2 linked regions of the Streptomyces collinus genome follow. The protein of the gene in region 1 binds, or shares a complex with, the protein of each later gene. Links are inferred from orthologs where the notes say so. Each region holds a gene or a part of one and is shown on either strand. Other genes may lie near its edges. The genes, in order: dnaN and RFN52_RS06115.

Region 1 (14,646 bases):
TGGCCCGGGACGCCATGTCCCGGGCGTACGCCCCCTACTCCGGCTACCCGGTCGGCGTGGCCGCCCTGGTCGACGACGGGCGGATCGTCTCCGGCTGCAACGTCGAGAACGCCTCGTACGGCCTCGGACTGTGCGCCGAGTGCGGTCTGGTGTCGGAGCTGCACAACACCGGCGGCGGCCGACTGACGCACTTCACCTGCGTCGACCGCAACGGCGACACACTCGTCCCGTGCGGCCGCTGCCGCCAGCTGCTCCACGAGTTCGGCGGCCCGGAGATGCTGCTGGAGACCCCCGCCGGGATCCTGCCGCTCTCGGAGATGCTGCCCCAGGCCTTCGGCCCGGAACACCTCAGCAAGTAACCCCCGTGCGGCCCCTCTGAGTTGCTCACGCGACCGGCTCAGAGGGGCCGTGCGGCTTCTGGAACCCTCGGAAGGAAGCCAAGCCATGGCCATGGACGTCATCTCCGTCATCCGCACCAAGCGGGACCGCGGTGAACTCAGCGACGCACAGATCGACTGGGTCATCGACGCGTACACCCGCGGGGAGGTCGCCGACGAGCAGATGTCCGCCCTCGCCATGGCGATCCTGCTGAACGGCATGAACCGCCGCGAGATCGCCCGCTGGACGGCCGCGATGATCGCCTCCGGCGAGCGCATGGACTTCGCGTCCCTGTCCCGCCCGACCGCCGACAAGCACTCCACGGGCGGCGTCGGCGACAAGATCACCCTGCCGCTCGCCCCCCTGGTCGCCGCCTGCGGCGCGGCCGTACCGCAGCTGTCCGGCCGCGGCCTCGGCCACACCGGCGGCACCCTGGACAAGCTCGAAGCGATCCCCGGCTGGCGTGCGCTGCTCTCCAACGAGGAGATGCTGCACGTCCTCGACACCACCGGCGCGGTCATCTGCGCCGCGGGCGACGGCCTGGCCCCCGCCGACAAGAAGCTCTACGCCCTGCGGGACGTCACCGGCACGGTCGAGGCCATCCCGCTGATCGCCTCTTCGATCATGTCCAAGAAGATCGCCGAGGGTACGGGCTCGCTGGTGCTGGACGTGAAGGTCGGCACCGGCGCCTTCATGAAGACCATCGAGGACGCCCGTGAGCTGGCCTCCACGATGGTCGGCCTCGGGACCGACCACGGCGTGAAGACGGTCGCGCTCCTCACGGACATGTCCACCCCCCTCGGTCTGACCGCCGGAAACGCCCTGGAGGTCCGCGAGTCGGTGGAGGTCCTGGCGGGCGGCGGCCCGGCGGACGTGGTCGAGCTGACGGTCGCCCTGGCCCGCGAGATGCTGGACGCGGCCGGGGTGAAGGACGCCGACCCGGCGAAGGCGCTGGCCGACGGCTCCGCGATGGACGTCTGGCGGCGCATGATCGCGGCCCAGGGCGGCGACCCGGACGCGACGCTTCCGGTGGCCCGCGAGCAGCACGTGATCAAGGCCCCGGCCTCGGGTGTCCTGACCCGCCTCGACGCCTACGGCATCGGCGTCGCGGCCTGGCGCCTCGGCGCGGGCCGTGCCCGCAAGGAGGACCCGGTGCAGGCGGGCGCCGGCGTCGAGATGCACGCCAAGCCGGGCGACACGGTCACGGAGGGCCAGCCCCTCCTGACCCTCCACACCGACACACCCGAGCGCTTCGAGTACGCCCTCCAGTCGATCGAGGGCGCCTATGACGTCGCGGCGCCCGGGACGGACTTCACGGCGTCGCCGGTGGTGCTGGAACGTATCGCCTGACCAGGCGGTTTCCCCTTCGGGTGAACGGGATCGGTGGACCCCCGCCGGTCCCGTTCGGCATGCTGGGATCGGTGACGCACCGATTGGAGAACCGCCATGAGCGCACTCACCGTCGACCACTCGCCGGCCAACGGGCACGAGTGGGACGACCTCGTCCGGATCTGGCAGGAGACGGACGCGCCAGAGGGCTGCAAGGTGGAGATCATCGAGGGGATCGTCACCGTGGCACCACCGCCGTCCAACGCCCACAACGACATCGCTGACCTGGTTCAGCGCGCCTTGTACGAGGTCATCCCCAGGCACTGGGGCATCTACCAGACCCTGGGTACGGCGGTCCCGTCCCGTGACGGGCTCTACATTCCTGATCTTGCAGTAGCCCCCAGGCAGGTTCTCCGGGACGAGGGTGGCAACTTCATCCCAGCGGCTGCCGCCGAACTCATCGTCGAGATCACGTCCAAGTCGAACGCGGCGCACGACCGGATCAAAAAGGCCGCAGGCTACGCCCAGGCGGGTGTCCCGCTGTATCTGCTCATCGACGGCTGGGCCCCCGGCGGTCCCACCATCACGCTCTACGGCGAACCGCAACGGGATGTCTACCGGGTTCTCGACGCGGGCAAGTTCGGAGAACTCATCACGCTGCCCGAGCCCTTCGGCCTCGATATCGACACCGGCGAGTTCGCCGAGAACTGAGTCACCCCAACACAGCCGCCACCCCCACCAGCACCGGCACCGCCAGCACCGTCGACAGCAGGATCGCCTCCCTCGCCAGCACCTCGCCCACCCGGTAGCTGCTCGCGTACGTGAAGAGGTTCTGCGCCGCCGGCAGCGCCGACGTCACCACCACGTCGAGCAGCAGGGCGCCGCGCAGACCGAAGACGCCCGCCGCGAGGGCCCAGGCGACCAGGGGCTGGACCACGGACTTCAGGGCCACGGCGAGGAGTACCGGGGCCCGTTCCGCGCCGCGCAGCGGGAGCGTGCTGCCGCGCAGGGAGATGCCGAAGGCCAGGAGCACGGCGGGCACCGACATGTTGCCGATCAGGGTCAGGGGGTCCAACAGCGGGCCCGGCACCGTGCGGCCCGACGCCGAGACCACCACCCCGGCCAGGGAGCCCAGCGCTATCGGATTGCGCAGCGGCGTGAGCAGCCGCTGCCACAGGGGACGCTTCCCCCCGCCGCTCGCCAGGTCCAGCACCGTCAGCGCCACCGGTGTGACACCGACCAGCTGGAACAGCAGCACCGGCGCGACCAGCGACGCGTCACCCAGCACGTACACGGCGATCGGAATGCCCAGGTTCCCGGAGTTGACGTAGCTGGAGCACAGCGCGCCGATCGTCGTCCGGCCCACGCCCCAGCCGCGCGCCGCCCCCACCGCCACGAAGATCCCCGCCACCGCTGCCGTGCTCATCGCCGTGACCAGCAGCCGGTCGGAGAAGATCACGGACAGGTCGGCCTGCGCGAGGGTCGTGAAGAGCAGCGCCGGCGACGCCACATGGAAGGCGAGCTTCGTCAGGACCTCACGGCCGCCGTCGCCCAGATACCCCCGCCGGCCGATCAGATAGCCGACGCCGATGACGACGGCGATGACCGCGAACCCGCTCAGCACCCCCTGCACGGCTCCTCCCCACCGGCGACGAGGGCAGCGGGCAGTACGGCGGGGCCGGATCGGTGGGGCATACAGCCAACCCTCCGGGGAAGGCACTGCCCAGGTCAATGTGATCCTTACGGCGCCGACAGGACGGACAGCCGCGATGAGTTACCGCCGCCCGCCCGGTCTACCGATCGTGGACGCCATGACACCGCCCGTGCTCGTACTGCCCGGCCCCGTCACCCGGGACGAGGTGAGGGGGCTCAGCGACGATGTGCGGGCACTGCTGCACGGCAGCGGTGCCCGGGTCGTGGTGTGCGATGTCGCGGGCCTGGGGCCGCCGGGCCTCGCCGCCGTCGATCTGCTGGGGAGGCTCCAGCTGGCCGCCCGCCGCGCCGGGGGGCGGATCCGGCTGCGCGACCCCGATCCGGCGCTACGCGCCCTGCTCGACCTGGTCGGTCTCGGCTTCGAGGTGGAGGGGGAGGTCGAAGAGCGGGAACCAGCGCTGGGTGTCGAGGAAGCAGTGGAACCCGGTGATCCGGCCGTCTGAGATCTCCAGCACCTGGACCGCCCACGGCGTGAAGCCGCCCTTCTCGGGGTCCGGCTTGTACTGGGCGAACCCGGGCAGGCCGTTGACCTGGACGGGCACCAGCCGGGAGCCCGCGCAGGGCGCGCCGAGGGTGGTCATGAAGCCGGTGATGTCCCGCGTGCCGGTCAGCCACAGGTCGAACGGCGGCATCGTCATGACCGCGTCCTCGTGCAGCAGCGCCGTCAGCGCCGTCATGTCGTAGCCCTCGAAGGCCGCCACATAGCGGTCCAGCAGCTTCTGCTGGTCCTCGTCCAGCGGGTCGGAGACGGCCGCCGCGGCGCCCCGCTCCTGCCGCTCGGCGAGGGTGGCACGGGCCCGCTGGAGGGCGCTGTTCACCGACGCCACCGAGGTGTCCAGCAGCTCGGCGACCTCACTGGCCTTCCAGGCCAGGACCTCGCGCAGGATCAGCACGGCCCGCTGCTTGGCCGGGAGCTGCTGCAGGGCGGCCATGAACGCGAGCCGCACGGACTCCTTGGCGATCGCCGCCTCCGCCGGGTCACCGGTGGTGGGCAGCACACGGGCGTCCGGCATGGGCTCCAGCCAGGTGTTGTCCGGTCGGGGGGAGAGGGCGGCCTGGGCGAGCGGGGTGGACTCGGTCAGGTCCATGGGCCGGGCGCGCTTGTTGCCCGCGGTCAGCATGTCCAGGCACACGTTGGTCGCGATGCGGTAGAGCCAGGAGCGCAGACTGGAGCGGCCCTCGAATGTGGCGTAGCTGCGCCAGGCGCGGACCATCGTGTCCTGCACCGCGTCCTCCGCCTCGAAGGAGGAGCCGAGCATCCGGTAGCAGTACCCCGTCAGCTCCGTCCGGTGTGCCTCCAGCCTGCTGTCCAGGTCCGTCGGTGCCGCCGTGCCGTTCGCCATCTCCACCCACCCCTGTGGACGTTCTGTTCACGCGCCATTGCGCTCCAGCACTCCGGAAGCTACCGCAGCCCACTGACAACGGCCCCCCGAGCGCACAAAAGCGCAGGTGGGAGCTGGTGATCCAGACCGGCGGCGACCGACGTGCGGGCCTTCACACGAGCTCCTTGACCGACATGAGCAGATGCCGGTGCTCCCCGGCCTCCGCGCCCGCATCCGCCTCCCCGTCGCCCGGCACGGCGTGCAGCAGCGCCCGCTGCCCCGCCCCGAGCAGTTCCAGCCGCACCCGTGGGCTCTCGAAGGACGTCAGGGCGTCCAGCAGGTAGGCCGGGTTGAACGCGACCGGCATCTCGTCGGCGCCGCTCAGCGTGGCGGGCAGCCGCTGGGCCGCCACGTCGTCGCCGTAGCCGGCGCGCAGCCGTAGGGATCCGCCGGCCGAGAAGTCCAGCCGCACGGGGCTGTTCGCCTCCGCCACCACCGCGACCCGCCGCACCGCCTCCGCGAGGTCCTCGCGCGCCACCTCGGCGACCGCTGCCCCCGCCATGTCGAACAGCGACGTGTACGACGGCAGCCGCCCGTCCAGCAGCCGCAGCGCGGTCCGCGTCCGCCCGCTCTCGAATCCGACCAGCCCGCCGCCCCCGCCCGGCTCCCACCCGATCCGCACGTTCCCGCCGCGCCCCAGCGACCGCGCCGCGTCCAGCAGCCGCCGCGCGGGCAGCAGTGTCTCCACGACCCCGTCACCGGCGGCGACCTCCGGCTTCCACTCCAGCCGCCGCACCGCGTACCGGTAGCGGTCCGAGGCCGACAGGGTCATCTCCCCGCCGTCGAGGCGCAGTTGTACGCCCGTCAGCAGGGGCAGCGTGTCGTCACGTCCGGCGGCGACCGCCACCTGGGCGACGGCGGTCGCGAAGGCGGCGGCGTCGACGGTGCCGTAGGGCGCGGGCGGCCCGGGCGGCGACGGGTACTCCGCGAGCGGCAGCGTCGACAGCCCGAAGCGCGTACCGTCCGCCTCCACCGTGAACCGCGAGCCCTCCAGCACACAGCCCACCGGCCCGTCCGGCAGCACCCGGCAGACGTCCAGCAGCCGCCGCCCCGGGACCAGCACCCGCCCGGGGGCCGTGACCTCCGCGTCGGCCTCCACCCGAACCGCCGCCTCGAAGTCGAACCCCGTCACGGCCAGCCGCCCCGCGCCCGCCTCCAGCAGCAGCCCGCCCAGCACCGGCACCGGTGTCCGGCCGGGCAGCGCGCGGGCCGCCCGGCCCACGGCATCGGCGAACTCCGTACGGTCGATGCGGAGCTCCATGAAAAATCCCCCTGCTCGAAACCGGTGACCAGCCGGCGCGGACGTTATCCGCACCCACTGACAACCGGCCCCGACCAGGGGGGATGCCGCAGAGTCTCAGGCGGCCGTGGCCAGTTCCCGGCGCTGCAGCCGGGCCGCCCGGGTGCCGAAGACCGTGATGGTGACGACGCCCAGGACCGCCAGGAGTCCGACCCCGACCGTCCCGGCCCAGCCGCCCGCGTGGAAGGCGATCGCGCCGACCGTGCTGCCCGCGCTGGAACCGATGTAGTACGCGGACTGGTACAGCGCCGAGGCCTGGGCGCGGCCGTGCGTGGCCGTCTTGCTGACCGCGGAGGAGGCGACCGCGTGGCCCGCGAAGAAGCCCGCCGTGATGAGGACCAGGCCCGCCAGGACCAGCGGGAGCGAGTCCGCCAGGGACAACAGCAGACCCGCCGTCGTCGTACCGCCCGCCGCGTACAGCGCGCCCCGCCGGCCCAGCCGCCCGACCAGCCGGCCCGCCGTCGACGCCGACACCGTGCCGACCAGGTAGACCAGGAAGATCGAGCCGATGATGCCCTGCGGCAAGGAGAACGGAGCCTCGGTCAGCCGGTAGCCGATGACCGTGTACACACCGCCGAACACCGTCATGAACAGTGCGCCGATCGCGTACAGCCGGCACAGCAGCGGGTCGGACAGGTGGCCGCGGACCGTCCGGGCCAGGACGCGCGGCCGCAGCGAACCGGCCTTGAAGTGCTTGGGGGCGGGGAGCAGCAGCCGGAAGGCCACCGCGCACGCCACCGCGATCACACCGATGACCCCGACGGCGATCCGCCAGCCCCATTCCTGCGCGACCCAGCCGGTGATGACCCGGCCGCTCATCCCGCCGACGCTGTTGCCCGCGACGAACAGTCCGATCGCCGTGACCAGCGCCTTCGGGCTGACCTCCTCCGCGAGATACGCCGTCGCCGAAGCGGGCAGCCCGGCGAGGGCGGCGCCCTGCAGCGCCCGCAGCGCGATCAGCACACCGAGAGAGGGGGCGAGCGGCACCAGCAGCCCGAGCGTGACGGCCACCGCGAGCGACGCGGTCATGACCGCCCGGCGTCCGAAGCGCTCCGACAGGGCGCTCATCGGCAGCACGAACAGCGCCAGCCCGCCCGTCGCGGCGGCCACCGTCCAGCTCGCGTCGCTCGCCGCCACACCGAACTCGCCGGAGATCAGCGGGAGCAGCGCCTGCGTGGAGTACAGCAGCGCGAAGGTCGCGACACCCGCGAGGAAGAGGGCGAAGCTCATCCGGCGGTAGCCGGGGCCGCCCGGGGAGACACGTGCATCGGGGGTGGGAACAGAGGCATCGGCGCCCACGATCGTGGACGCCCCGGTACTGGCGGGAGACATGCCTCGAACCTACGGACGCCGCACTCATCCGTCCAATGCATGGAACGGTCATAATCGTTCCCATGGTGCATCAACCAAGCTCACAGCCACGCCTGTCACCAAGCAGTGACACAGAAGACATGGCAGAGATGTCGAAGCTGCTGGCGCCGCGCCTCGCCTACTTCGCGGGCGTCGCCCGCACCGAGCACGTCACCCGCGCCGCCCAGGAGATGAACGTCCCCCAGTCGACCCTGTCCCGCTCCATGGCCCGCCTGGAGCAGGACCTGGGCGTCGACCTGTTCGCCCGGCACGGCCGCACGGTCTCCCTCACCCCGGCCGGCCGCACCTTCCTCACCTCCGTCGAACGTGCCCTGGCCGAGGTCGAGCGCGCCGCCGAGGAGGTCCGCGCCGACGCCGACCCGACCACCGGCAAGGTCGCCTTCGGCTTCCTGCACACCATGGGCGCCGAGACCGTCCCGGGCCTGCTGCACGCCTTCCGCGCCGACCACCCGCGCGTCCGTTTCAGCCTCGTCCAGAACTACGGGGAGGCCATGCTGGAACGCCTCCGCGCCGGCGAGCTCGACCTGTGCCTGACGTCCCCGGTGCCGGACGCCCCCGACCTCGTGGCCCGCCGCCTGGACGAGCAGAAGCTGCGCCTGGTCGTCCCCGCCGACCACTCCCTGGCCGGCCGCCGCCGCATCCGCCTCGCCGAGGCCGCGGACGAAACCTTCGTCACCCTGGAACCCGGTTACGGCCTGCGCCGCATCACCGACGACCTCTGCAAGGAGGCCGGCTTCAAGCCCCGCATCGCCTTCGAGGGCGAGGAGGCGGAAACGCTGAGGGGCTTGGTGGCGGCGGGCCTGGGAGTGGCCCTCCTGCCCCCGCCGGCGGTCCCGCGCCCCGGGGTGGTGGAACTGACGGTCACGGCCCCCCGCGCGGCCCGCGAGATCGGCGTGGCCTGGCTGGAGGGCCATCCGGACACGCCGCCGGTGGCGGCTTTCAAGAAGTTCCTGCTCTCGAGAAGAGGCAGTTTGCTGCCGACTTGAGGGGCGCGGGGAACTGCGCGAGCAACCCACCACAAACCCGCACCCCGAAAACCACGGGCACCTCACATGGCGCTACCGCCTCGAAGGACTGAACCCCGCCGCGAGCGGCATCCGCAACCCCAACGGCGGCGGCGCCGCGAACGCGTCCCGCACGGGCCTCGACACCACCCGCCCGAACAACGCCCCCATCACGAAGTCCTCGGCCAGCGCCAGCACTTCGTCCCGGTACTGGTGCAACCCGTGCCCGTCGGCGTGCACTTCGAACCGGCACACGTCCCGGTTCGCCTTCTTCGCCCGCGCCGCCAGCCGGAACGACAGCTCGGGATCCGTCCGCCCGTCGTTCGTGCCGTGCACGATCAGCACCTGGCGTCCGACCAACTGCTTCACCGGTTCGGGTGGCGCCGCGACGTCCTCCTCCGGCAGCCAGGGGGCGAGCGCCAGCACGGAGTTGACGGCGTCGTGGCCCCCCGCCCGCAGCCCTGCCCGGCCGCCCATCCCGAGACCCACGAGGCAGACCGGGACGTCCCCGTAGCGCCGTACGATCTCGTCGGCCGCCCAGGTGGCGTCCTGCGCGAGATGGGCCTCGCTGCCGTTCCAGCCGCGGTAGCGGTAGTGCACCACGTGCGCGGCGAGACCCTCGTCCCGGCCCGCGCGGGCCAGCCGTCGCCCGACGGCGCGCATGGAGGCGGTCGCCAGCATGGGGGACGGTCTGCGGGCGGAGACCTCGTCACCGCCGGGGAGCAGCAGCACCGCGCCGCTCACCGCCGTCGGCTGCGGACCGAGTGCCCTGCCCAGCCGGGCCCTGCGAACCGGCGTCGCTTGGTGTGCCATGACAGAACAGTGTCAGAAGCGCGGGTGTACTCGACCCGTCCTCGGGGTCACCGTTACGTATCGACGAAAAAGTAAAGCAGCCGGGGCCGCGCCCTCTACGCGCGTAGGAGTTAGAGTGCGGAAATGACGAGCCAGACCACCGCGAACACCCCGACAACGGACCAGATCCACCGGGCGCCCAAGGTTCTGCTGCACGACCACCTCGACGGCGGTCTGCGCCCCGGCACCATCGTCGAACTCGCCCGCGAGAGCGGCTATACCCAGCTCCCCGACACCGACCCCGAGAAGCTCGGCGTGTGGTTCCGCGAAGCCGCCGACTCCGGCTCCCTGGAGCGGTATCTGGAGACGTTCTCCCACACCGTCGGCGTCATGCAGACCCGCGACGCCCTGGTCCGGGTCGCCGCCGAGTGCGCCGAGGACCTGGCCGCCGACGGCGTCGTCTACGCCGAGGTGCGCTATGCCCCCGAGCAGCACCTGGAGGGCGGCCTCAGCCTCGAAGAGGTCGTCGGGGCCGTCAACGAGGGCTTCCGGGAAGGAGAACGGCGCGCACACGAGAACGGGCAGCGCATCCGTGTCGGCGCGCTGCTCACCGCCATGCGGCACGCGGCCCGCGCCCTGGAGATCGCCGAACTCGCCAACCGTTACCGCGATCTGGGCGTCGTCGGCTTCGACATCGCCGGTGCCGAGGCCGGCTACCCGCCCACCCGGCACCTCGACGCCTTCGAGTACCTGAAGCGCGAGAACAACCACTTCACCATCCACGCCGGGGAGGCCTTCGGGCTGCCCTCCATCTGGCAGGCCCTGCAGTGGTGCGGCGCCGACCGGCTCGGGCACGGCGTGCGGATCATCGACGACATCCAGGTCCACGAGGACGGCCGCGTCGAACTCGGGCGGCTCGCCTCCTACGTCCGGGACAAGCGCATCCCGCTGGAGCTGTGCCCGAGCTCCAACCTCCAGACCGGGGCCGCCGCCTCGTACGCCGAGCACCCCATCGGGCTGCTGCGCAGGCTGCACTTCCGTGCCACGGTCAACACGGACAACCGCCTGATGTCCCACACCAGCATGAGCCGGGAATTCGAGCACCTCGTCGAGGCATTCGGATACACGCTCGACGACATGCAGTGGTTCTCCGTCAATGCGATGAAATCAGCGTTCATTCCTTTCGATGAACGGCTGGCCATGATCAATGACGTCATCAAGCCCGGATATGCCGAGCTGAAATCCGAATGGCTGTTCCGTCAGACCGCTTCCACCAGTGGTTCTGCTGATGCCGAGGGCTGATCCGGGGTATTCGGCGTACTGCGGATGCAGACGGTGTTCGCAAATCCGACCGTATTTCGATGTTTGCGGCGGGTGGCGCCGGGTGTTTACGGTCGCTGGACCGCTCACCCATCCCGTCATCCCGTTACGAGGACGCATTTCATGAAGCAGTCTGCTGCCAAGTCCCTCGGTGTCGCCGCGCTCGGTGCCGCCTTCGCCGCCTCCGGTGCGGGCGCCGCCAACGCCGCCCCGGCCCTCCCGGACACCGCCCAGACGCTGGAGACCGTCACCGCGGCGCTCCCTGCGGAGCAGCTCTCCCAGACGCTGCCGGGCTCGGGTGAGGCGCTGGGCCAGGGACAGCCGGCGGCCGGTGCCGGTCTGGCCGCCGCGCAGCCGGTCACCGAGCAGGTGCTCGCCACGGGCCCGACGGGTCCGGCCGGCCTGCTGGGCGGACTCCCGGTGCAGGGCCTGCCCACGCAGGGCCTGCCGGTGAACGGAGTGCCGGTCGGCTGACCCACCCGCCGAGGCGGACACACATGCCGATGGGGCGCACCCGCACGGGGTGCGCCCCATCGGCGTTCTCGCATCAGGGTGTCACCAGGCCGTCTGGGTCTTGCCGTGGACCTTGTCCTCCGAGGGCAGCACGATCCACAGGGCGATGTACAGCAGGAACTGCGGGCCGGGCAGCAGGCACGAGACGAGGAAGATCACGCGCATCGTCGTCGCGGAGGTGCCGAAGCGCCGTGCCAGCGCGGCGCACACTCCGCCGATCATGCGGCCGTGGGTGGGGCGGGCGAGGCGGGACATGTGCGACTCCTTCAACGTCGGTGTGCGTGGGGTCTCTCGTCCGAGTACCCCATCTGCACTCCACGCTACGGAGACGAAGGGGGCAAAGCGTCGCTCCACGGGGCGATCCCGACCCTGGGAATCGTCGGGGTCCGACCCTGAGCCGGCTCCTCGGGCGGGAGGGGCGCACGCAGCACGCGGGCGGCGGTACGGCGGCGCAGCCAGGAGCGGCCCGCCGGGACCAGCGCGAGGTGCGCGAGGGCCACGCCCGCGGTGTTCAGGAACAGCGAGTCGACGTCGACGACCTGACCGGGCACGCCGGTCTGCAGCAGTTCGATGCCCCACGACAGCAGGGCGCCGGCCGCGACGGTGCGCAGCAGGGACGCCAGCGGCGAGACGACCAGCCTGCCGCTCACCATCGGCAGCAGCACACCCAGCGGGGCGAGCAGGGCCAGCCCCTCACCGATCCGGCGGGCCGCCGCGGGCCAGCCCAGGGCGAGATCGGCCCGGATACCGGCGAACGGCCGCAGATTGGCGGGCATCACCCAGGGGACGTCCAGCGGCCGCAGCGTTAACCAGGCGACGAACGCGAGGTGTGCGACGAGGAGGACACCTCCTGTCACACGGATGCGGAACGCGGCGCTGCCGCCGATGGAGCCTTGACGCTGCACGCCCCCCAAGACGCGGCCTCCGGCAGGATCGGTTCCGGGATGGACCCGGACAGGCCTGTGAGGCATGCGCCACAGCCCGGCCGGGTCACTCCCCGGCCACGCCCTTCGACGGCGGTTCCGTGCTGCCCGGCCGGGCCCGCACCTCGTCCGTGCACTCGTAGCGGCGCGGTGCCTCGCCGCCGGGACCGCCCAGGACCACCGAGCCGTCCCCCTCGGCCGCCGCCGAGTCGGAGAACGTGCAGACGATCTGCGCCAGGGCGTAGGAGGTGAGTCCGGCCGGTGCCGTGCTCAGCCGCAGCGTGTCCTCCGGATCGCCGGGGCGCGGTCCGCCGACGGTGATGCCGTCGCGGACGTCCGTGCTGTAGCCGGCTTCCTTCTCGGCGGCCGACGGCGGTGTGGCGAGCTGGTCCAGCAGGCCCTGCGCCACGAGCATGCGCCGCTCGGAGTCGGCCGCGCCGTCCGGGACCCGCACGGTCCGGTCGACGGTCACCAGAGCGGACCCGCACAGCAGGAACACCTGCACCGGCAGCCCCCGGGCCGCCTGCGTCGAGACGTCCGGCTCGGAGAGCGAGCACTGCACCCGCGAGGGCGCGGCCCCGAAGTTCGTCGGCACCTCCGTGGCCCGGATCCCGCAGCCGGCCAGCAGCACGGCGAGCGCCGGAACGGCCAGCAGACGGGGCACGGCCGCGAGACGGGCGGTCATCATGCGTCCCCCTTCGATTCCTCGCCCTGGGGCCGGTCGGTGCCGCTCTCGGGCCTCAGACCGTCCTCGGCGGGCTGCTCCTCCGCGGGGGACGTGCCGCGCGGGAGCCGCAGGGTGAACACCGCGCCGGAGTCGGGCGAGTTGGCCGCGGTGATCTCGCCGCCGTGGATGTGGGCGTTCTCCAGCGCGATGGACAGACCCAGGCCGCTGCCCTCGGAACGCGGACGCGAGGCACTGGCCTTGTAGAAGCGGTCGAAGACGTGCGGCAGGACGTCCTCCGGGATGCCGGGGCCGTGGTCCTGCACCTCGATGACGATCGAGTCGTCCGCCTCCCGCACCGACACCCGCACCGGGGAGCCGCCGTGCTTGAGCGCGTTGCCGATCAGGTTGGCCAGGATGACGTCCAGGCGGCGCGGGTCCAGCCGGGCGTGCAGGCCGCGCTCGGCGTCCAGCTCGACCGCGTCCAGCCAGGCCCGGGCGTCGATGCAGGCGGTGATCTGGTCGGCGAGGTCGACGTCGTCCAGGACCAGCCGGGCGGTGCCCGCGTCGAAGCGGGTGACCTCCATCAGGTTCTCGACCAGGTCGTTCAGCCGCCGCGTCTCGCTCACCACCAGCCGGACGGCGGGCTCGATCATCGGGTCCATGCTCCCGGTCTCCGCCTCCAGCTCCTCCTCCAGCACCTCCGTGACGGCGGTGATGGCGGTGAGCGGCGTGCGCAGCTCATGGCTCATGTCCGCCACGAACCGCCGGGACGACTCGTCGCGGGCGGCCATGTCGGCGACCCGCTTCTCCAGTGCCTCGGCCGCGTTGTTGAACGTCCGGGACAGATCGGCGAGTTCATCCGTCCCCGACACCCGCAGCCGGGTGTCCAGTTTGCCCTCGCCGAGCCGCCGCGCGGCCGCCCCGAGCCGCTGCACCGGCTTCAGCACCGTCGTCGCCGCGGCCTGCGCGAGCAGTGCCGAGCCGATCAGCGCGAGGCCCGTGGCGATGCCCAGCGACCAGGCCAGCGAGTTGAGGTCCTTCGCCTCCGGCTCCAGCGACTTGAGCATGTAACCGGTCGGCCCGCCGCCGATCACGCGCGTACCGGCCACCAGGTACGGCGTGTCGTGGTCGACTATCCGCTGCCAGTACAGGTGGTACGGCTGCTTGTTGCTGCCGTCGACCTTCTGCGCCTTGTTCACGGCCGTGCGCAGCGAGACCGGCACGTCGCCCAGCGAGAAGCCGCTCAGGCCGCCGGAGCTGCCGTAGACGGTCCGGCCCGCGGTGTCGCGGCCGACCAGCAGCACACTGAAGCGCTGGTCGCTGCCCGCCATCTGGCCCGCGGTGTGCTGCAGCTCGTCCTGCGTCGGACGCTCGGGCAGCGCGGCAGCCCGGTTCTGCATCTCCTGCTCGAAGTCGCGCAGCACGGCGTCCTGGGTGCGGGTGAGCACGGCCTCGCGGTTGAGCCAGTACGCGATCGCGGACGCGGACACGGCGGCCGTCAGGGCCACCAGGCCGAAGACGACGACCAGTCGCAGCCGCAGGCTGGTGAAGCGCAGCCGCGACAGAACTCCCTTGCGCGCCCCGGTCCAGCCGCGGGCCCCCCCTTGGTGCGCCTGGGTCACTGAGGCGCGTCCAGCCGGTAGCCGACACCCCGCACGGTACGGATCAGCGTCGGGGACGACGGCACGTCCTCGACCTTGGCGCGCAGCCGCTGGACACACGCGTCCACGAGCCGCGAGTCGCCCAGGTAGTCGTGTTCCCACACCAGCCGCAGCAGCTGCTGCCGGGACAGCGCCTGGCCCGGCCGCCGGCTCAGCTCCAGCAGCAGCCGCAGCTCGGTCGGCGTGAGCTGGAGGTCCTCGCCGTTCTTCGTCACGGTCATCGCCGAGCGGTCGATGACGAGGCTGCCGAAGCTCGCCGCGTCGTTCGACTCCCGCTCGCCGCGCCGCAGCAC
Region 2 (14,671 bases), 4.2 Mb from region 1 along the record:
GAGGCGCGGCCGAGCACGCTCCGCAGCGACCGAGTGCGGTGCCGAGCAGCGGAGGGACGACGTCCATGGCGTCCGAGCAGATCGGCTATCGCGGCCCCACGGCCTGTGCGGCCGCCGGTATCACCTACCGGCAGTTGGACTACTGGGCCCGCACGGGGCTCGTCGAGCCGAGCGTGCGCCCCGCCTACGGGTCCGGGACGCAGCGGCTGTACAGCTTCCGGGACGTGGTCGTCCTGAAGATCGTCAAGCGGTTCCTCGACACCGGGGTGTCCCTGCAGAACATCCGTACGGCCGTCCACCACCTCAGGGAACGCGGTTTCAGCGATCTGGAGCGCATGACGCTGATGAGCGACGGCGCGACGGTCTACGAGTGCACCTCGCCCGACGAGGTCCATGCCCTGCTCCAGGGAGGCCAGGGTGTGTTCGGGATCGCCGTGGGCGTGGTGTGGCGGGACGTCGAGAGCGCGCTGTCCCAGCTGCACGGCGAGCGGATCGACACCGGCGAGACCCTGGTCGGGCCCAATCCCGCGGACGAGCTGGCGCGTCGGCGGAATCGGGCCGTCTGAGCCGTCCGGCAGCGCAGGACCGCACGCGGCCGCAGGAGGCGGGACGTTTCCGCACCGGAGGCAAGCGGTTTCCCGTTGGGCGTTCGGAGCGGTCGCGTGGGGCGTTCAGGGCGGTCGCGCGGGGCGTTGTCAGTGGCGTAGGGCAGCATCGGAGTTGTGAGAACCGCGCCCACGATCCTGCATCTCGACATGGATGCCTTCTTCGCCTCGGTGGAGCAGGCGTCCAAGCCGAGTCTGCGCGGGAAGGCCGTGGTGGTGGGAGGGCTCGGGCCGCGGGGCGTGGTGGCGACCGCGTCGTACGAGGCGCGGGTCTTCGGGGTGCATTCGGCGATGCCCATGGGGCAGGCCCGGCGGCTCGCGCCGAACGCCGCGTATCTCGTGCCGCGCTTCAATTTCTACCGGTCGATCAGCGAGCGGGTGATGGAGCTGCTGCGGGCACTGTCGCCGCTGGTGGAGCCGCTGAGCCTGGACGAGGCGTTCGTGGATCTGGAGGCCGGAGGCGTGGCCTGGGACGAGCGGTCGGCGCGGCTGGCCGGGGTGAAGCTGCGCGCGGACATACGGGCCGTCACGGGGCTCACCGGGTCGGTGGGTCTCGCCGCCTCCAAGATGCTCGCGAAGATCGCCTCGGAGGAGGCCAAGCCCGACGGGCTGGTGGTGATCGAGCCCGGGACGGAGCGGGCCATGCTCGCGCCGATGTCGGTGCGGACGCTGCCGGGGGTGGGGCCGGCCACGGGGGACCATCTGAGGCGGGCAGGGATCACCACGGTCGAGGAGATCGTCGAGGCGGGCGAGGACGAACTGGTCCGGCTGCTGGGAAAGGCGCACGGGCACGGTCTCCACGCCATGGCGCTGGCGCGGGACGACCGGCCCGTGGTGGCGGAGCGCGAGACGAAGTCGGTGTCGGTCGAGGACACCTACGACGTCGACATCCACGACCGGACACGGGTCGGGCTGGAGGTGCAGCGGCTCGCCGAGCGGTGCGTACGGCGGCTGCGCGGGGCAGGGCTGTCCGGGCGGACGATCGTGCTGAAGGTGCGGCGGTACGACTTCTCGACGCTCACCCGGTCCGAGACGCTGCGCGGGCCCACGGACGATCCCGGGGTGATCCGCGAGGCGGCGGCCAGACTGCTGGACTCGGTCGATACGACCGGTGGGGTGCGGCTCCTCGGGGTGGGGGTCAGCGGCCTCGCCGATTACACGCAGGAGGACCTGTTCGCCCAGGCGGCGGGGGAGCGGGCGGTCGCGGAAGGCCCGGTCGAGGAGCACGCCGTGGCGGCGGCCGAGGAGCAGCCGTCGCTCGCCGAGCGGCGGTGGCCCGCCGGGCACGACGTGCGGCACGCCGAGTTCGGGCACGGATGGGTGCAGGGCAGCGGCCTCGGGCGGGTCACCGTACGGTTCGAGACGCCCGACTCGGAGCCCGGGCGCGTGCGGACCTTCCGGGTCGACGACCCGGATCTGGAGGCGGCCGATCCGCTGCCGTTGGTGTTACGAGGGACCGAAGGGGGAGACGAAGCGCCCGGGACGGCGGCTCAGGCCGTCTCGTCGGTGCCCGCCAGCTTGCCGAAGTCGTGGTCCGGGAGCGGGGGCGGGGCGGCGACGTCGAGACCGTAGTGGTGGTAGAGCTGCAGTTCCTGCTCCGGGGAGAGGTGACGGCCGACGCCGAAGTCGGGGGCGTCCTTGATCAGGGCGCGTTCGAAGGGCACGTGCAGGGCGCCCTCGATCAGTTCACTGGGCTCCAGGGGGACGAATGCGTCCCTGCTGAACAGACCGGTCCGTATGGCCGCCCACTCCGGCTCGCCGGTGGCGTCGTCGAGGTAGACCTCGTCGATGGTGCCGATCCTGGTCCCGTTGCGGTCGAACGCCTTGCGGCCGATCAGGTTGCGCGGATCGATATCGGTTCGCACGGGCCCTCCAGCTGGTCGCACCTCATCCGTAAACACTACAAAACGGTACAAGTGGGGATGCGGCCACTCGACGGTTCGTGCGTTGACCTCGCTGGTACGCTGGCAGCGGCTGTTGACCCCGTGCGGGAGAGTCCTCCAGACACCATCGGAGGCGCCGAAGGAGCAAATCCTCCCCGGAATCTCTCAGGCTCACGTACCGCACGGACGAGGTCACTCTGGAAAGCAGGGCGGGTGTCGACGGCGTCCGCTCTCACCGACGGTGAAAGCCGGAGGCCTTCGGGCGATCCGGTGAAGCTCTCAGGTTGAGATGACAGAGGGGGAGGCCGTCCGGGTACCCGTGCCGTGGTGCCCCTCGCAGGTCGTGTCGACCAGGAGGCCTCCGTAATGACCGCCCACCGCATTCCGCTCTCCGAGCTCGAAGAGGCAGTCCCCTTCGAGCAGCGCCACATCGGCCCCGACCACGAGGCCTGCGCCAAGATGCTCGCCCACGTCGGCTACGGGTCGCTCGACGAGCTCACGGCCGCCGCGGTCCCGGCAGTGATCAAGAGCACCGAGGCACTGGACCTCCCGGGCGCCCGCAGCGAGGCCGAGGTGATCGCCGAGCTGCGCTCCCTCGCCGACCGCAACGAGGTCCTCGGCTCCATGATCGGCCTCGGCTACTACGGCACCTTCACGCCGCCCGTCATCATGCGCAACGTCATGGAGAACCCGTCCTGGTACACGGCCTACACGCCGTACCAGCCGGAGATCTCGCAGGGCCGGCTGGAGGCGCTGCTCAACTTCCAGACGATGGTCGCCGAGCTGACCGGTCTGCCGACCTCCGGCGCCTCCCTGCTCGACGAGGGCACCGCGGCCGCCGAGGCCATGGCGCTGTCGCGGCGCCTGGGCAAGAACAAGAAGGGCCTGTTCCTGGTCGACGCGGACACGCTGCCGCAGACCGTCGCCGTGATCCAGACCCGCGCCGAGCCGGCCGGAGTCGAGGTCGTCGTCGCCGACCTGAGCGAGGGCATCCCCGCCGACATCGCCGAGCGCGACATCAACGGCGTGCTGCTCCAGTACCCGGGCGCCTCCGGTGCCGTGCGGGACATCAAGCCGGTCATCGACCGGGCGCACGAGCTCGGGGCGCTCGTCACCGTCGCCGCCGACCTGCTGGCGCTGACGCTGCTGAAGTCGCCCGGTGAGCTCGGGGCGGACATCGCCGTCGGCACGACGCAGCGCTTCGGCGTCCCCATGGGCTTCGGCGGACCGCACGCCGGCTACATGGCAGTCCAGGACAAGATGGCGCGCAGCCTGCCCGGGCGGCTCGTCGGCGTGTCCGTGGACGCCGACGGCAACAAGGCCTACCGGCTGGCGCTGCAGACGCGTGAGCAGCACATCCGCCGTGAGAAGGCCACCAGCAACATCTGCACCGCGCAGGTGCTGCTCGCCGTCATGGCCGGCATGTACGCCGTCTACCACGGTCCGGAGGGCCTGAAGGGCATCGCGCGGCGCACCCACCGGTACGCCACCGTCCTCGCCGCCGGACTCGCGAACGGCGGGGTCGAGGTCGTGCACGGCTCCTACTTCGACACGGTGACCGTGCGCGTCGAGGGCCGGGCCGCCGAGGTCGTGGCCGCCGCCCGTGACAACGGGGTCAACCTGCGCCTCGTCGACGCCGACCGCGTCTCGATCGCCTGCGACGAGACCACGACGCGGGCCCAGCTGCGTGCCGTATGGGCCGCCTTCGGTGTCGAAGGTGTCGTCGAGGCACTGGACGCATCGACCGAGGACGGGCTGCCGGCCGCGCTGCTGCGTACCGACGACTACCTGACCCACCCCGTCTTCCACCAGCACCGCTCCGAGACCGCCATGCTGCGCTACCTGCGCAAGCTGGCCGACCGCGACTACGCGCTCGACCGGGGCATGATCCCGCTGGGCTCCTGCACGATGAAGCTCAACGCGACGACCGAGATGGAGCCGGTCACCTGGCCCGAGTTCGGGCAGCTGCACCCCTTCGCGCCCGCCGAGCAGGCAGGGGGCTACCTCACCCTCATCCACGAGCTGGAGGACCGCCTCGCCGAGGTCACCGGCTACGACAAGGTCTCCCTCCAGCCGAACGCCGGGTCTCAGGGTGAGCTGGCCGGTCTGCTCGCCGTCCGCGGGTACCACCGGGCCAACGGGGACGAGCAGCGCACCGTCTGCCTGATCCCGTCGTCCGCGCACGGCACCAACGCCGCCAGCGCCGTCATGGCGGGCATGAAGGTCGTGGTCGTGAAGACCGCCGAGGACGGCGAGATCGACGTCGATGACCTGCGGGCGAAGATCGAGCAGTACCGCGACCAGCTGGCCGTGCTGATGATCACGTACCCGTCCACGCACGGTGTGTTCGAGGAGCACGTCGCCGACATCTGTGCGCAGGTGCACGAGGCGGGCGGGCAGGTCTACGTCGACGGGGCCAACCTCAACGCTCTTGTCGGGCTCGCCAAGCCGGGGCACTTCGGCGGCGACGTCTCGCACCTGAACCTGCACAAGACCTTCTGCATCCCGCACGGCGGCGGAGGCCCCGGCGTCGGCCCGGTCGCGGTGCGTGAGCACCTCGCGCCCTACCTGCCGAACCACCCGCTGCAGCCCGAGGCCGGCCCGGAGACGGGCGTCGGCCCCATCTCGGCGGCTCCCTGGGGCTCGGCCGGCATCCTGCCCATCTCATGGGCGTACGTCCGGCTCATGGGCGGCGAGGGGCTGAAGCGGGCCACGCAGGTGGCCGTGCTCAGCGCCAACTACATCGCCAAGCGGCTGGAGCCGCACTACCCGGTCCTCTACACCGGTCCCGGCGGGCTCGTCGCCCACGAGTGCATCATCGACCTGCGCCCGCTGACCAAGGCGACCGGTGTGAGCGTCGACGACGTCGCCAAGCGGCTGATCGACTACGGCTTCCACGCGCCGACCATGTCGTTCCCGGTGGCCGGGACGCTGATGATCGAGCCGACCGAGTCGGAGGACCTGGCCGAGCTGGACCGGTTCTGCGAGGCGATGATCGCCATCCGCGCGGAGATCGAGAAGGTCGGCTCCGGCGAGTGGCCCGCGGAGGACAACCCACTGCGCGGCGCTCCGCACACCGCCGGCGCGCTCGCCGGGGAGTGGGAGCACGCCTACAGCCGTGAGGAGGCCGTCTTCCCGGCCGGGGTGTCGACCGCCGACAAGTACTGGCCGCCGGTGCGCCGCATCGACCAGGCCTACGGCGACCGGAACCTGGTGTGCTCCTGCCCGCCGCTGGACGCGTACGAGGACTGATCGGCCGACCGGTCAACGGGAGGGGCTCCGCGGTGCGGGGCCCCTCCCGCCGTCTCCGGGCTCGTCAGGGGGTGGCGAGTGACACCTCGGTCGCCTTGATCAGGGCGACGACGGGGATCCCGGGGGACAGGGCCAGGTCGTCCGCCGCGTCCCGGGTGATCGCGGCGGTCAGTTCGCCGCCCTCGACCGTGACGCGGACCGACGCCATCGCGTCGCCGGCCGCGATGTCCGTGACCGTCCCGGGGAGCTGATTGCGGATCGACAGGCCCTCGACCGGCGCGGTGGCCAGGGAGACCTCCGTCGACTTCATCAGGGCGCGCACGGTGGCGCCCGGGGTGAGACGGAGCTCTTCCGCGGCCTCGCGGGTGATCGCCGCGGTGAGGTCCTGGCCGCCGGTGAGGCGGACCCTGACCGTCGCCATGGCCTCGCCTGGAGTGACGGCGGTGACGGTGCCGGGGAGCTGGTTGCGGATGCTCAGGCTCATGGGTGCACGGTAGCCCGATGGCGGTGTTCGCCCTGGCAGGTGTGCGCTTGCGTCGCCTCCGCCTCCCCTCGGGGTTCAGACGCGGTCGATGTGGACGTTCGTCGACTTCACACGGGCCGTCGCCTCCATGCCGACCTCCAGGCCCAGTTCCTCCACCGCCTCGCGGGTGAGCAGGGAGACGAGCCGGTGCGGGCCGGCCTGGATCTCGACCTGGGCGGCGACGTCGCCGAGCTTGATCGCGGTGACGATGCCCGGGAACGCGTTGCGGGCCGAGGTGTACGTCGTGTCCTCCTCGGCGGAGCCGGACCGGGCCAGTTCGACCGAGAACGCGGCCAGGTCCCGCCCGTCGATGAGCCGTCGCCCGGTCTCGTCGCGGTGGGTCGTGATGCGGCCCGCGTCCGCCCAGCGGCGGGCGGTGTCCGGGCTCACGCCGAGCAGCCGTGCTGCCTGGCCGATCGTGTAGGACTGCATGCCGGTCACGATAGGCGCGCGGGAAGGGAACGGCGGATGCGGGGTTGGCCGTTGGGTATAACGCGATATAGCGTTAGTCCCGACTGGTGGGCCGGGTGCCGTGCCCGGGGGATCGGGGTGGAGTGATGGCGGCGGAGATCGTGCGGACCGGTGGATCGCCCGAGGTGAGGGCGTCGCACGCGGACCGGGACCGGGCCGTGGATGTGCTGCGCGTCGCCGCGGGCGACGGCCGGCTCACCCTGGAAGAGCTCGACGAGCGGCTGGAGGCCGCGTTGTCCGCCCGGACGATGGGCGAACTCGCCGTGCTGACGGAGGACCTGCCCGTGCCCGTCGGCGGGACGCCCGCCGAGGCCGACGGCGTGGTCCGGATCCGGCAGGAGGGGGCCTCGACCCGGCGGGGCGACGGCTGGGTGGTGCCGCGGCGGCTGGAGATCCGTTCGGCGTGGGGCGAGGTGACGCTCGACTTCACCGACGCGGTGATCACACACGACACCCTGGACATCGACCTGGACCTGCGCGCCGGCTCCCTGAAACTGCTGACCAGGCCGGGTGTCGTCGTGGACACCGACGGCCTGGTGATGAACTACTCGGCGCTCAAGGCGCGTCGGCCGGCCGACGCCCCCGTCCGGCTGCGGGTACGGATCACCGGCGAGGTCACCTACGGGCAGCTCGTCGTGCGCTCGCCGCGCAGGGGCTTCGGCAGGAGGAGCGCGACGGCCTGACTCAGCCCACGTGCACCCTCGGCCGCCGCTTGCGGTCCCGCTCCGCCTCGCGCAGGACCTCGCGCGTCACCGGGGCGACCTCGCCCTGGCCGAACAGGAAGAAGCGCAGGAAGTTGGCGAAGGGCCCGCCCTCGGTCCACTCGAAGTAGATGTGCGGGGTGCACCCCGTCGAGTCGCGGACGTGCAGCAGCAGCGCGGCCAGGGCGTTGGGGATGGAGGACGACTCCAGGGTCAGCACACGGTAGCGGCCGTGCAGCACCTCCCCGCGTACGGTCAGGCCCGCCTCGAACTCGGACGGGTCGGTGACCGTCACCTCGACGAAGACGAAGTCCTCCTGGCCGGGCACGTCGTTGTCCTGCCGGATCTGCTCGATCTTGTCGCGGTACTCGGCGATGTCGCGCCGGTCCGGCTCGTTGGCGATGAACCGCATCCGGCGGCTGGCCATGTCCCGGACGAAACGTTCCGCCATGTCGTCCAGCGTCACGCTGGTCACACGGAGCTCGAACGCCCGGGCCAGCCGTGAGAGCAGGGAGACCAGGATGATGCCGGCGATGAAGCAGGCGCCGATCTTCACGCCGTCCGGGCGCTCGATCACGTTGAGCACGGTGGTGTACAGGAACACCGCGGAGATCACCGCGAAGGCGACCGTCCAGTTCCGCTGCCGGGCCTTGCGGGCGGCGATGGTCACCGCGATCGCCGCGGAGCTGATGAGGACCAGCACGCCGGTGGCGTAGGCACCGCCCTGGGCGTTGACGTCGGCGTCGAAGATCCAGGTGACCACGAAGGCGATCAGTGTGAAGACGATGACCATGGGCCGCACGGCACGGGCCCAGTGCGGGGCCATGCCGTAGCGGGGCAGATAGCGCGGCATCAGATTGAGCAGGCCGGCCATCGCGGAGGCGCCGGCGAACCACAGGATGGCGATCGTCGAGGCGTCGTAGACGGTGCCGAAGGTGTTGCCCAGGTAGTCGTGCGCCAGATAGGCGAGCGCCCGGCCGTTGGCCTGGCCGCCCGCCTCGAACTCCTTCTCCGGGATGAGGAGGGTGGTGATGAAGCTGGTGGTGATCAGGAAGACGCTCATGATCAGCGCGGCGGTGGTGAGCAGCTTCTTCGTGTCGCGGATGCGGCCGGTCGGCCGGGCCTCGGTGTCGTCCGGGTCGCCCTTGACGTGCGGCATCACGGCGACGCCCGTCTCGAACCCGGAGAGGCCGAGCGCCAGTTTCGGGAAGACGAGCAGGGCGACGCCGATCATGGCGAAGACGTTGCTGTGCTGGGTGGTGAGGGCGCTCGACCAGTCGGTGACCACATGACCCGCGGTGATGACGTGGTAGAGGCCGACGATCACCACGACCACGTTCAGTGCGAGGTAGGCACCGACGAGGGCGACCGCGACACCGATCGCCTCCAGGAAGCCTTTGAGGAACACCGCGCCCAGCAGCGCCACCAGGATCAGGGTGATCAGCATCTGCTTGTCGTGCAGGACGCCGGTGAGATGCGGGTTCTCCACGAGGTGGGTGGAGGCGTCGGCGGCCGACAGGGTGATGGTGATGAGGAAGTCGGTGGCGGCGAAGCCCAGCAGGGTCAGCACGAACAGCTTGCCCTGCCAGAAGGAGAGCAGCCTCTCCAGCATCGCGATCGAGCCCTCGCCGTGCGGGCTCTCCTCGGCCACGCGGCGGTAGACGGGCAGGGCCCCGGCCAGCGTGACGACGACGAGGACGATCGTCGCGATCGGCGACAGCAGTCCGGCGGCGAGGGCCGCGATACCCGGCTGGTAGCCGAGCGTGGAGAAGTAGTCGACGCCGGTCAGGCACATCACCCGCCACCAGGGCTGGCCCCGGTGCGGGGGTTCCGGCTCGGCATGGGGCCCGGTGTGGCCGCCGCCCTTGCCCATGTCGGACAGGCCCTCCAGCATCCAGCTGCGCAGACGGCTGGGTGAAGGGGGCTCCGGAGGGCTCGGTGCCGGGTGCTCGGTGGTGGCCATCGACGTGCTCCCGATGTGCGGACTCAGCGTGGTTCCGGCCATCACTGGACGGCCCGATCAGCGTAAGCGGAGCGTGATGCCGTGGCCCCTGAATGCGGGGGTCGTGCGCGTCAAGCTTCCGTTAAGACTCGCGGCCGGGGCGGACGCGGATGCAGAAACGCGAGCTGAGAGCGCGTTCGGCGGCTCGGCTCGCGCGGTGTGGGGGGTCGGTCTCCGGCTCCTGGGCGGACACCCTGTGTGATCGCGATCAGGGCAGCTTCGTAACGTTCGCCTGACGAGCCGAATGTTTCGTCAGCCCTCCCCGTCGATGTCCTGACGCAAGATTCAGCGTGCACGAGGGGTTGCCACCGTTTACCCGCTGTCTCTAGGGTGCGGCAGCAGCGAACCTTTCTGGAACTACTTCGAAACTTTCGAGGAGCGCATGATGGGCGACCCCGCACTGTCCCGACGCGGCTTCCTGGCGGCCTCCGCCGCGGCCGGTCTGGGGATGACGGCACTGACCGCATGCGGCGGGGACTCGGACGGAGGGTCGTCCGGGACGACCACGGTCGAATGGTGGAACATCTCCACCACCGAGCCGTCCAAGACCGTCTGGGCTGCCCTCGCCCGGAAGTACGAGGCGCAGAACCCCAAGGTCAAGATAAAGATCGTCCAGATGGAGAACGACGCCTACAAGTCGAAGATGACGGCCCTGACCGCCTCCGGGAAGCTGCCCGACATCTTCCACACCTGGGGCGGCGGCGTGCTGAAGCAGCAGGTCGACGCCGGGCTCGTCGAGAACCTCACGGACCGCACCAAACCGTGGGGCGAGGCCCTGCTGCCGGTCGCCAAGGAGCCCTACCTGCTCGACGACCAGGTCTACGGCATCCCGTTCGACATCGGCATGATCGGCTTCTGGTACAACAAGGCGCTCTTCGAGAAGGCCGGCATCGCCGAGCCCCCGACCACCTGGGACGGTTTCCTCGACGCCGTACGCAAGCTCAAGGCCGCCGAGGTCACCCCGCTGGCGCTGGCCGGCAAGGAGAAGTGGCCCGGCATGTACTACTGGGCCTACCTGGCGATGCGCACCGCCGGCGCGGAAGCCCTCCAGAAGGCCTACGACGACAAGGACTTCACCGGTGCCCCCTTCGTCGAGGCGGGCGAGCACCTGGAGGAACTCGTCGGACTCCAGCCGTTCCAGAAGGGCTTCCTCGGCGCCGCCTACTCCTCACCCACCGGCCAGGCCGCCACCGTCGGCAACGGCAAGGCGGCGATGGAGCTCATGGGCCAGTGGGCGCCCACGGTCCAGGCCGACGCGGGCAAGGGCCTCGGCAAGGACCTCGGCTTCTTCCCGTTCCCCGCGGTCGAGGGCGGCAAGGGCGCCATCACCGAGGTGTTCGGCGGAGGCGGCGGACACGCCCTGCGCCGGGGAGCCCCGCAGGAGGCCGTCGACTTCCTCAAGTTCTTCGCGTCCGAGGCGACCGACCTGGAACTGGTCAAGAAGACCGGCGTGCTGCCCGTGGTCCCCGCGGCCGAGAGCGCCATCGCCGACCCCAACATCAAGGCCGTACAGGCTCAGCTGAAGGCGGCCACCGGCTTCCAGCTCTACCTCGACCAGGCCTACGCGCCCGCCGTCGGCCAGGAGGTCAACGACAGTGTGGCCGCGCTCATCGCCGGCTCCAAGTCGCCCGGGCAGGTCGCCCAGTCCATCACGAAGACCGCGAAGGAAGAGCAGTAGCCGGCGATGACCTCCACGTTCCTGCCGGACAAACGGGCCGGCCGCGGCGCCGGTGCCCCGCCCCCGGCCGCTGACCGGCGGCCCCCGGGGCGGACCCGGCGACGCGCGCTGCACTGGCTCACCGCGGCCGGCTTCCAACTCCCCGCCCTGGTGCTGTTCATGGGGCTCGTGCTGCTGCCGATGCTGTTCGCCCTGTACGCCGCGTTCTTCCGCTGGGGCGGCTTCGGCATGCCCTCCGACTACATCGGCGGCGAGAACTTCACCCGGCTCCTCCAGGACGACGTCTTCCTCGGCGACCTGTGGCGCTGTCTGGTCCTGGTGGTGCTGTCGCTCGCCCTCCAACTGCCGTTCGCGCTCGCCATGGCCGTGCTGCTCAACCAGCGGATGCGCGGCCGGGCGGTCTACCGGATGCTGTTCTTCGCCCCCTACGTCCTGTCCGAGGCGATCACCGGAATCCTCTTCGGCATGATCTTCGCCCCGGACGACGGCTTCGCCGACCAGGTCCTCGGCAAGGTAGGACTGGAGGGGCTGGGCGGGGAGTGGTTCGCGGATCCGTCCACCGTCATGGCGACCGTCTTCCTGGTCATGACCTGGAAGTACTTCGGCTTCCACATGATGCTGTACCTCGCCGGGCTTCAGGCCGTCCCCCGGGAACTGACCGAGGCGGCGCTCATCGACGGGGCGAGCGCCTGGCAGCGGTTCCGCAACGTCACCCTGCCGCTGCTCGCGCCCACCCTGCGCATCAGCGTGTTCCTGGCGGTCATCGGGTCCATCCAGCTCTTCGACCTGGTCTGGGTCACCACCGCGGGCGGTCCCGACCACCACTCGGAAACCATGGCCGTGACCATGTTCCAGTACGGCTTCAAGCGCTACCAGGTCGGCTACGCCAGCGCGATCAGTGTGGTCATGTTCGGCATCAGCCTCGTCTTCGCCCTCGCCTACCAGCGGTTCGTGCTCCGGCGCGATCTCGAAGGGGCCACCACGACCATGCGGGGGGACGGAAAGTGACCGCCAGTCAGAAGACCCGTGAGGGCGGCAGGACCTGGGGCCTGCACCTCGTCCTCACCGCAGTGGGCGCGGTCATGGCCGTCCCCCTGCTCTACGCCGTGCTCTCCGGCTTCAAGTCCACCGACGAACTCTCCCGCAACCCGGTCGGTCTGCCCGAGTCGTGGGTCACCTCCAACTACACCCAGATCCTCGGCTCGGGGGACTTCTGGCGGCTGATCGGCAACAGCACACTGATCGCGGTGGGCACGACCGTCCTGATCGTCGCCGTCTCCGCCCTGTCGGCGTTCTCCTTCGCGCGGTTCGCCTTCCGGGGCCGGGAAGCGCTGTTCACGCTGTTCACCATGGGGCTGATGTTCCCCTTCGCGGTGGCCGCCCTGCCGCTGTTCCTGCTGCTGCGCTCCCTGGACCTGCTGGACAACCCCCTCGGCGTGATCCTCCCGCAGGCCGCCTTCGGACTGCCCATGACGATCATCATCCTGCGGGGCTTCTTCCGGCAGATCCCCGGTGAGCTGGAAGAGGCCGCCACGCTCGACGGGTGCACTCCGTTCGGCTTCTTCTGGCGGGTGCTGCTGCCCATGGCCCGGCCCGCGCTCGGCACCGTCTCCGTGCTGGCCGTGGTCACCAGCTGGAACAACTTCTTCCTGCCGCTGCTGGTGTTCACCGACGCGCAGTGGTGGACGCTGCCGATCGGCGTCCAGCAGTTCCAGGGGCAGTACTCCGCCGAGTACGCGAAGGTCTTCGCCTATCTGGTGCTGGCCATGGTGCCCGCACTCGCCTTCTACTCGGTCGCCGAGCGTCAGCTCGTCGGCGGCCTCACCGCCGGCGCCACCAAGGGCTGACGCGCTCCGCCAACGTACGGCTCTGCCCACCCACCTGTCGTGAGGAGTCGCACCATGCGCACCACCCGTCTGAGACTCGCCGGCGCCGTCGCCGCGCTCCTGGTCGCCGCCGGCATCACAGCCGGCACCCCCGCCCACGCGGATCACCAGCAGCCCACCCTCGCCGACCTCGCCCAGCGGCACGGCCGCTACTTCGGCAGCGCCACCGACAACCCCGAGCTCGTGGACGGGCCGTACAAGGCCCTGCTCGGCAGCGAGTTCGACCAGATCACACCCGGCAACGGCATGAAGTGGTACGCGACCGAGCCCGAGCAGGGCGTGTTCGACTTCTCCCAGGGCGACGAGATCGTGAACCTCGCCCGGGCCAACCGGCAGAAGGTACGCGGTCACACCCTGGTCTGGCACAGCCAGCTGCCCGGATGGCTCACCAGCAGGGAGTGGACGGCCCCGGAGCTGAGGGCCGTGCTGAAGAAGCACATCCAGGCGGAGGTACGGCACTATCGGGGCAAGGTGTTCGCCTGGGACGTCGTCAACGAGGCGTTCAACGAGGACGGTACGTACCGGGAGTCGGTCTTCTACAAGACGCTCGGCCCCGGCTACATCGCCGATGCGCTGCGCTGGGCTCACCAGGCCGATCCTCGGGTCAAGCTGTACCTCAACGACTACAACATCGAGGCGACCGGCCCGAAGAGCGACGCCTACTACCGGCTGGCCAAGGAACTGAAGGCCGCGGGCGTCCCGCTGCACGGCATCGGCCTCCAGGCTCATCTGGCCCTGCAGTACGGCTATCCGGCCACCCTGGAGGACAACCTCCGCCGCTTCTCCCGGCTCGGCCTCGACACCGCGCTCACCGAGGTCGACATCCGGATGCAGCTGCCCGCGACCGAGGAGAAGCTGACCCAGCAGGCCCAGTGGTACGCCGACCTGACCGAGGCGTGCCTGGCGGTACGCCGATGCGTCGGCATCACCCTGTGGGACTACACCGACAAGTACTCGTGGATCCCGGCGTTCTTCCCGGGTGAGGGCGCGGCCCTGCCGTGGGACGAGGAACTGCGGCCGAAGCCGGCGTACTTCGCGCTGCGTGAGGCGCTCGGCGGGAAGTAGCGGGGGCGGACGGCGCCCTGCCCGACAGGGGGTGGCGGGGCGCCGTTCCTCAAGCCGGAGTCAGGCCGGAGGCGCGGTACTTGCCCGTACCACCAGGTCGGTGCCCAGTTCCACGCGCGGTGAGTCCGGCTGCTCGTCGCGGGTGAGCCGGAGCACCGTGCGCACGGCCAGTTTGCCCATGTCGGCCAGGGGCTGGCGGACCGTCGTGAGCGGCGGGGCCGACCAGCGGACCTCTGGAAGGTCGTCGAAGCCGACCACGCTCATGTCCTGCGGCACCCGCAGCCCGCGCCGGCGCAGCGCCTCGACAGCGCCGAGTGCCATCTGGTCGCTGGCCGCGAACAGAGCGGTCGGCGGTTCGGGGAGGTCGAGCAGGGTGGTGCAGGCGGTGAATCCGGACTCGGGGCGGAAGTCTCCGGGGACGACGAGGGACGCGTCGGGCGTGATGCCGGCGCCCTCCAGGGCCGCGCGGTAGCCGTCCAGACGGGCCCGTGAGCACAGCAGGCGGGGCGGGCCGGCGATCAGGCCGATCCGGCGGTGGCCGAGGGACAGCAGGTGTTCGGTGGCCGCGAGGCCGCCCGACCAGTTCGCCGCGCCGATGGTCGGGG

The links.
Region 2: the proteins of dnaN (region 1) and RFN52_RS06115 are in contact, whole or in part, in a solved structure (PDB 1OK7), measured with the Escherichia coli proteins. The link is inferred for Streptomyces collinus from one-to-one orthologs.

What each region holds. Positions count from the first base shown.
Region 1 is NZ_CP133771.1:5,545,653-5,560,298, forward strand. The notes cover bases 3,990-6,913. They hold dnaN (DNA polymerase III subunit beta), read right to left. Parts: upstream 6,064-6,913; coding sequence 4,915-6,063; downstream 3,990-4,914. Other genes in these bases: RFN52_RS25365 (sigma-70 family RNA polymerase sigma factor), read right to left, coding at 3,990-4,763; RFN52_RS25375 (MFS transporter), read right to left, coding at 6,160-6,913. Outside these bases: RFN52_RS25340 (cytidine deaminase), read left to right, coding at 1-359; RFN52_RS25345 (thymidine phosphorylase), read left to right, coding at 445-1,728; RFN52_RS25350 (Uma2 family endonuclease), read left to right, coding at 1,825-2,418; RFN52_RS25355 (AEC family transporter), read right to left, coding at 2,420-3,340; RFN52_RS25360 (STAS domain-containing protein), read left to right, coding at 3,477-3,863; more of RFN52_RS25365, read right to left, coding at 3,747-3,989; more of RFN52_RS25375, read right to left, coding at 6,914-7,434; RFN52_RS25380 (LysR family transcriptional regulator), read left to right, coding at 7,497-8,459; RFN52_RS25385 (alpha/beta hydrolase family protein), read right to left, coding at 8,532-9,290; RFN52_RS25390 (adenosine deaminase), read left to right, coding at 9,414-10,571; RFN52_RS25395 (ATP-binding protein), read left to right, coding at 10,713-11,063; RFN52_RS25400 (PspC domain-containing protein), read right to left, coding at 11,145-11,357; RFN52_RS25405 (VanZ family protein), read right to left, coding at 11,423-12,007; RFN52_RS25410 (hypothetical protein), read right to left, coding at 12,093-12,713; RFN52_RS25415 (ATP-binding protein), read right to left, coding at 12,710-14,314; two-component system response regulator AfsQ1, read right to left, coding at 14,311-14,646. UniProt on the Escherichia coli protein: Confers DNA tethering and processivity to DNA polymerases and other proteins. Acts as a clamp, forming a ring around DNA (a reaction catalyzed by the clamp-loading complex) which diffuses in an ATP-independent manner freely and bidirectionally along dsDNA.
Region 2 is NZ_CP133771.1:1,352,413-1,367,083, reverse strand. The notes cover bases 1-2,949. They hold RFN52_RS06115 (DNA polymerase IV), read left to right. Parts: upstream 1-722; coding sequence 723-2,177; downstream 2,178-2,949. Other genes in these bases: gcvP (aminomethyl-transferring glycine dehydrogenase), read left to right, coding at 2,855-2,949; RFN52_RS06110 (PRC-barrel domain-containing protein), read right to left, coding at 2,096-2,470; RFN52_RS06120 (MerR family transcriptional regulator), read left to right, coding at 1-566. In the rest of the region: more of gcvP, read left to right, coding at 2,950-5,740; RFN52_RS06100 (TOBE domain-containing protein), read right to left, coding at 5,805-6,224; RFN52_RS06095 (TOBE domain-containing protein), read right to left, coding at 6,300-6,695; RFN52_RS06090 (DUF1707 SHOCT-like domain-containing protein), read left to right, coding at 6,821-7,417; RFN52_RS06085 (APC family permease), read right to left, coding at 7,419-9,398; RFN52_RS06080 (extracellular solute-binding protein), read left to right, coding at 9,823-11,115; RFN52_RS06075 (carbohydrate ABC transporter permease), read left to right, coding at 11,122-12,123; RFN52_RS06070 (carbohydrate ABC transporter permease), read left to right, coding at 12,198-12,962; RFN52_RS06065 (endo-1,4-beta-xylanase), read left to right, coding at 13,017-14,066; RFN52_RS06060 (LacI family DNA-binding transcriptional regulator), read right to left, coding at 14,127-14,671. UniProt on the Escherichia coli protein: Poorly processive, error-prone DNA polymerase involved in translesion repair and untargeted mutagenesis. Copies undamaged DNA at stalled replication forks, which arise in vivo from mismatched or misaligned primer ends.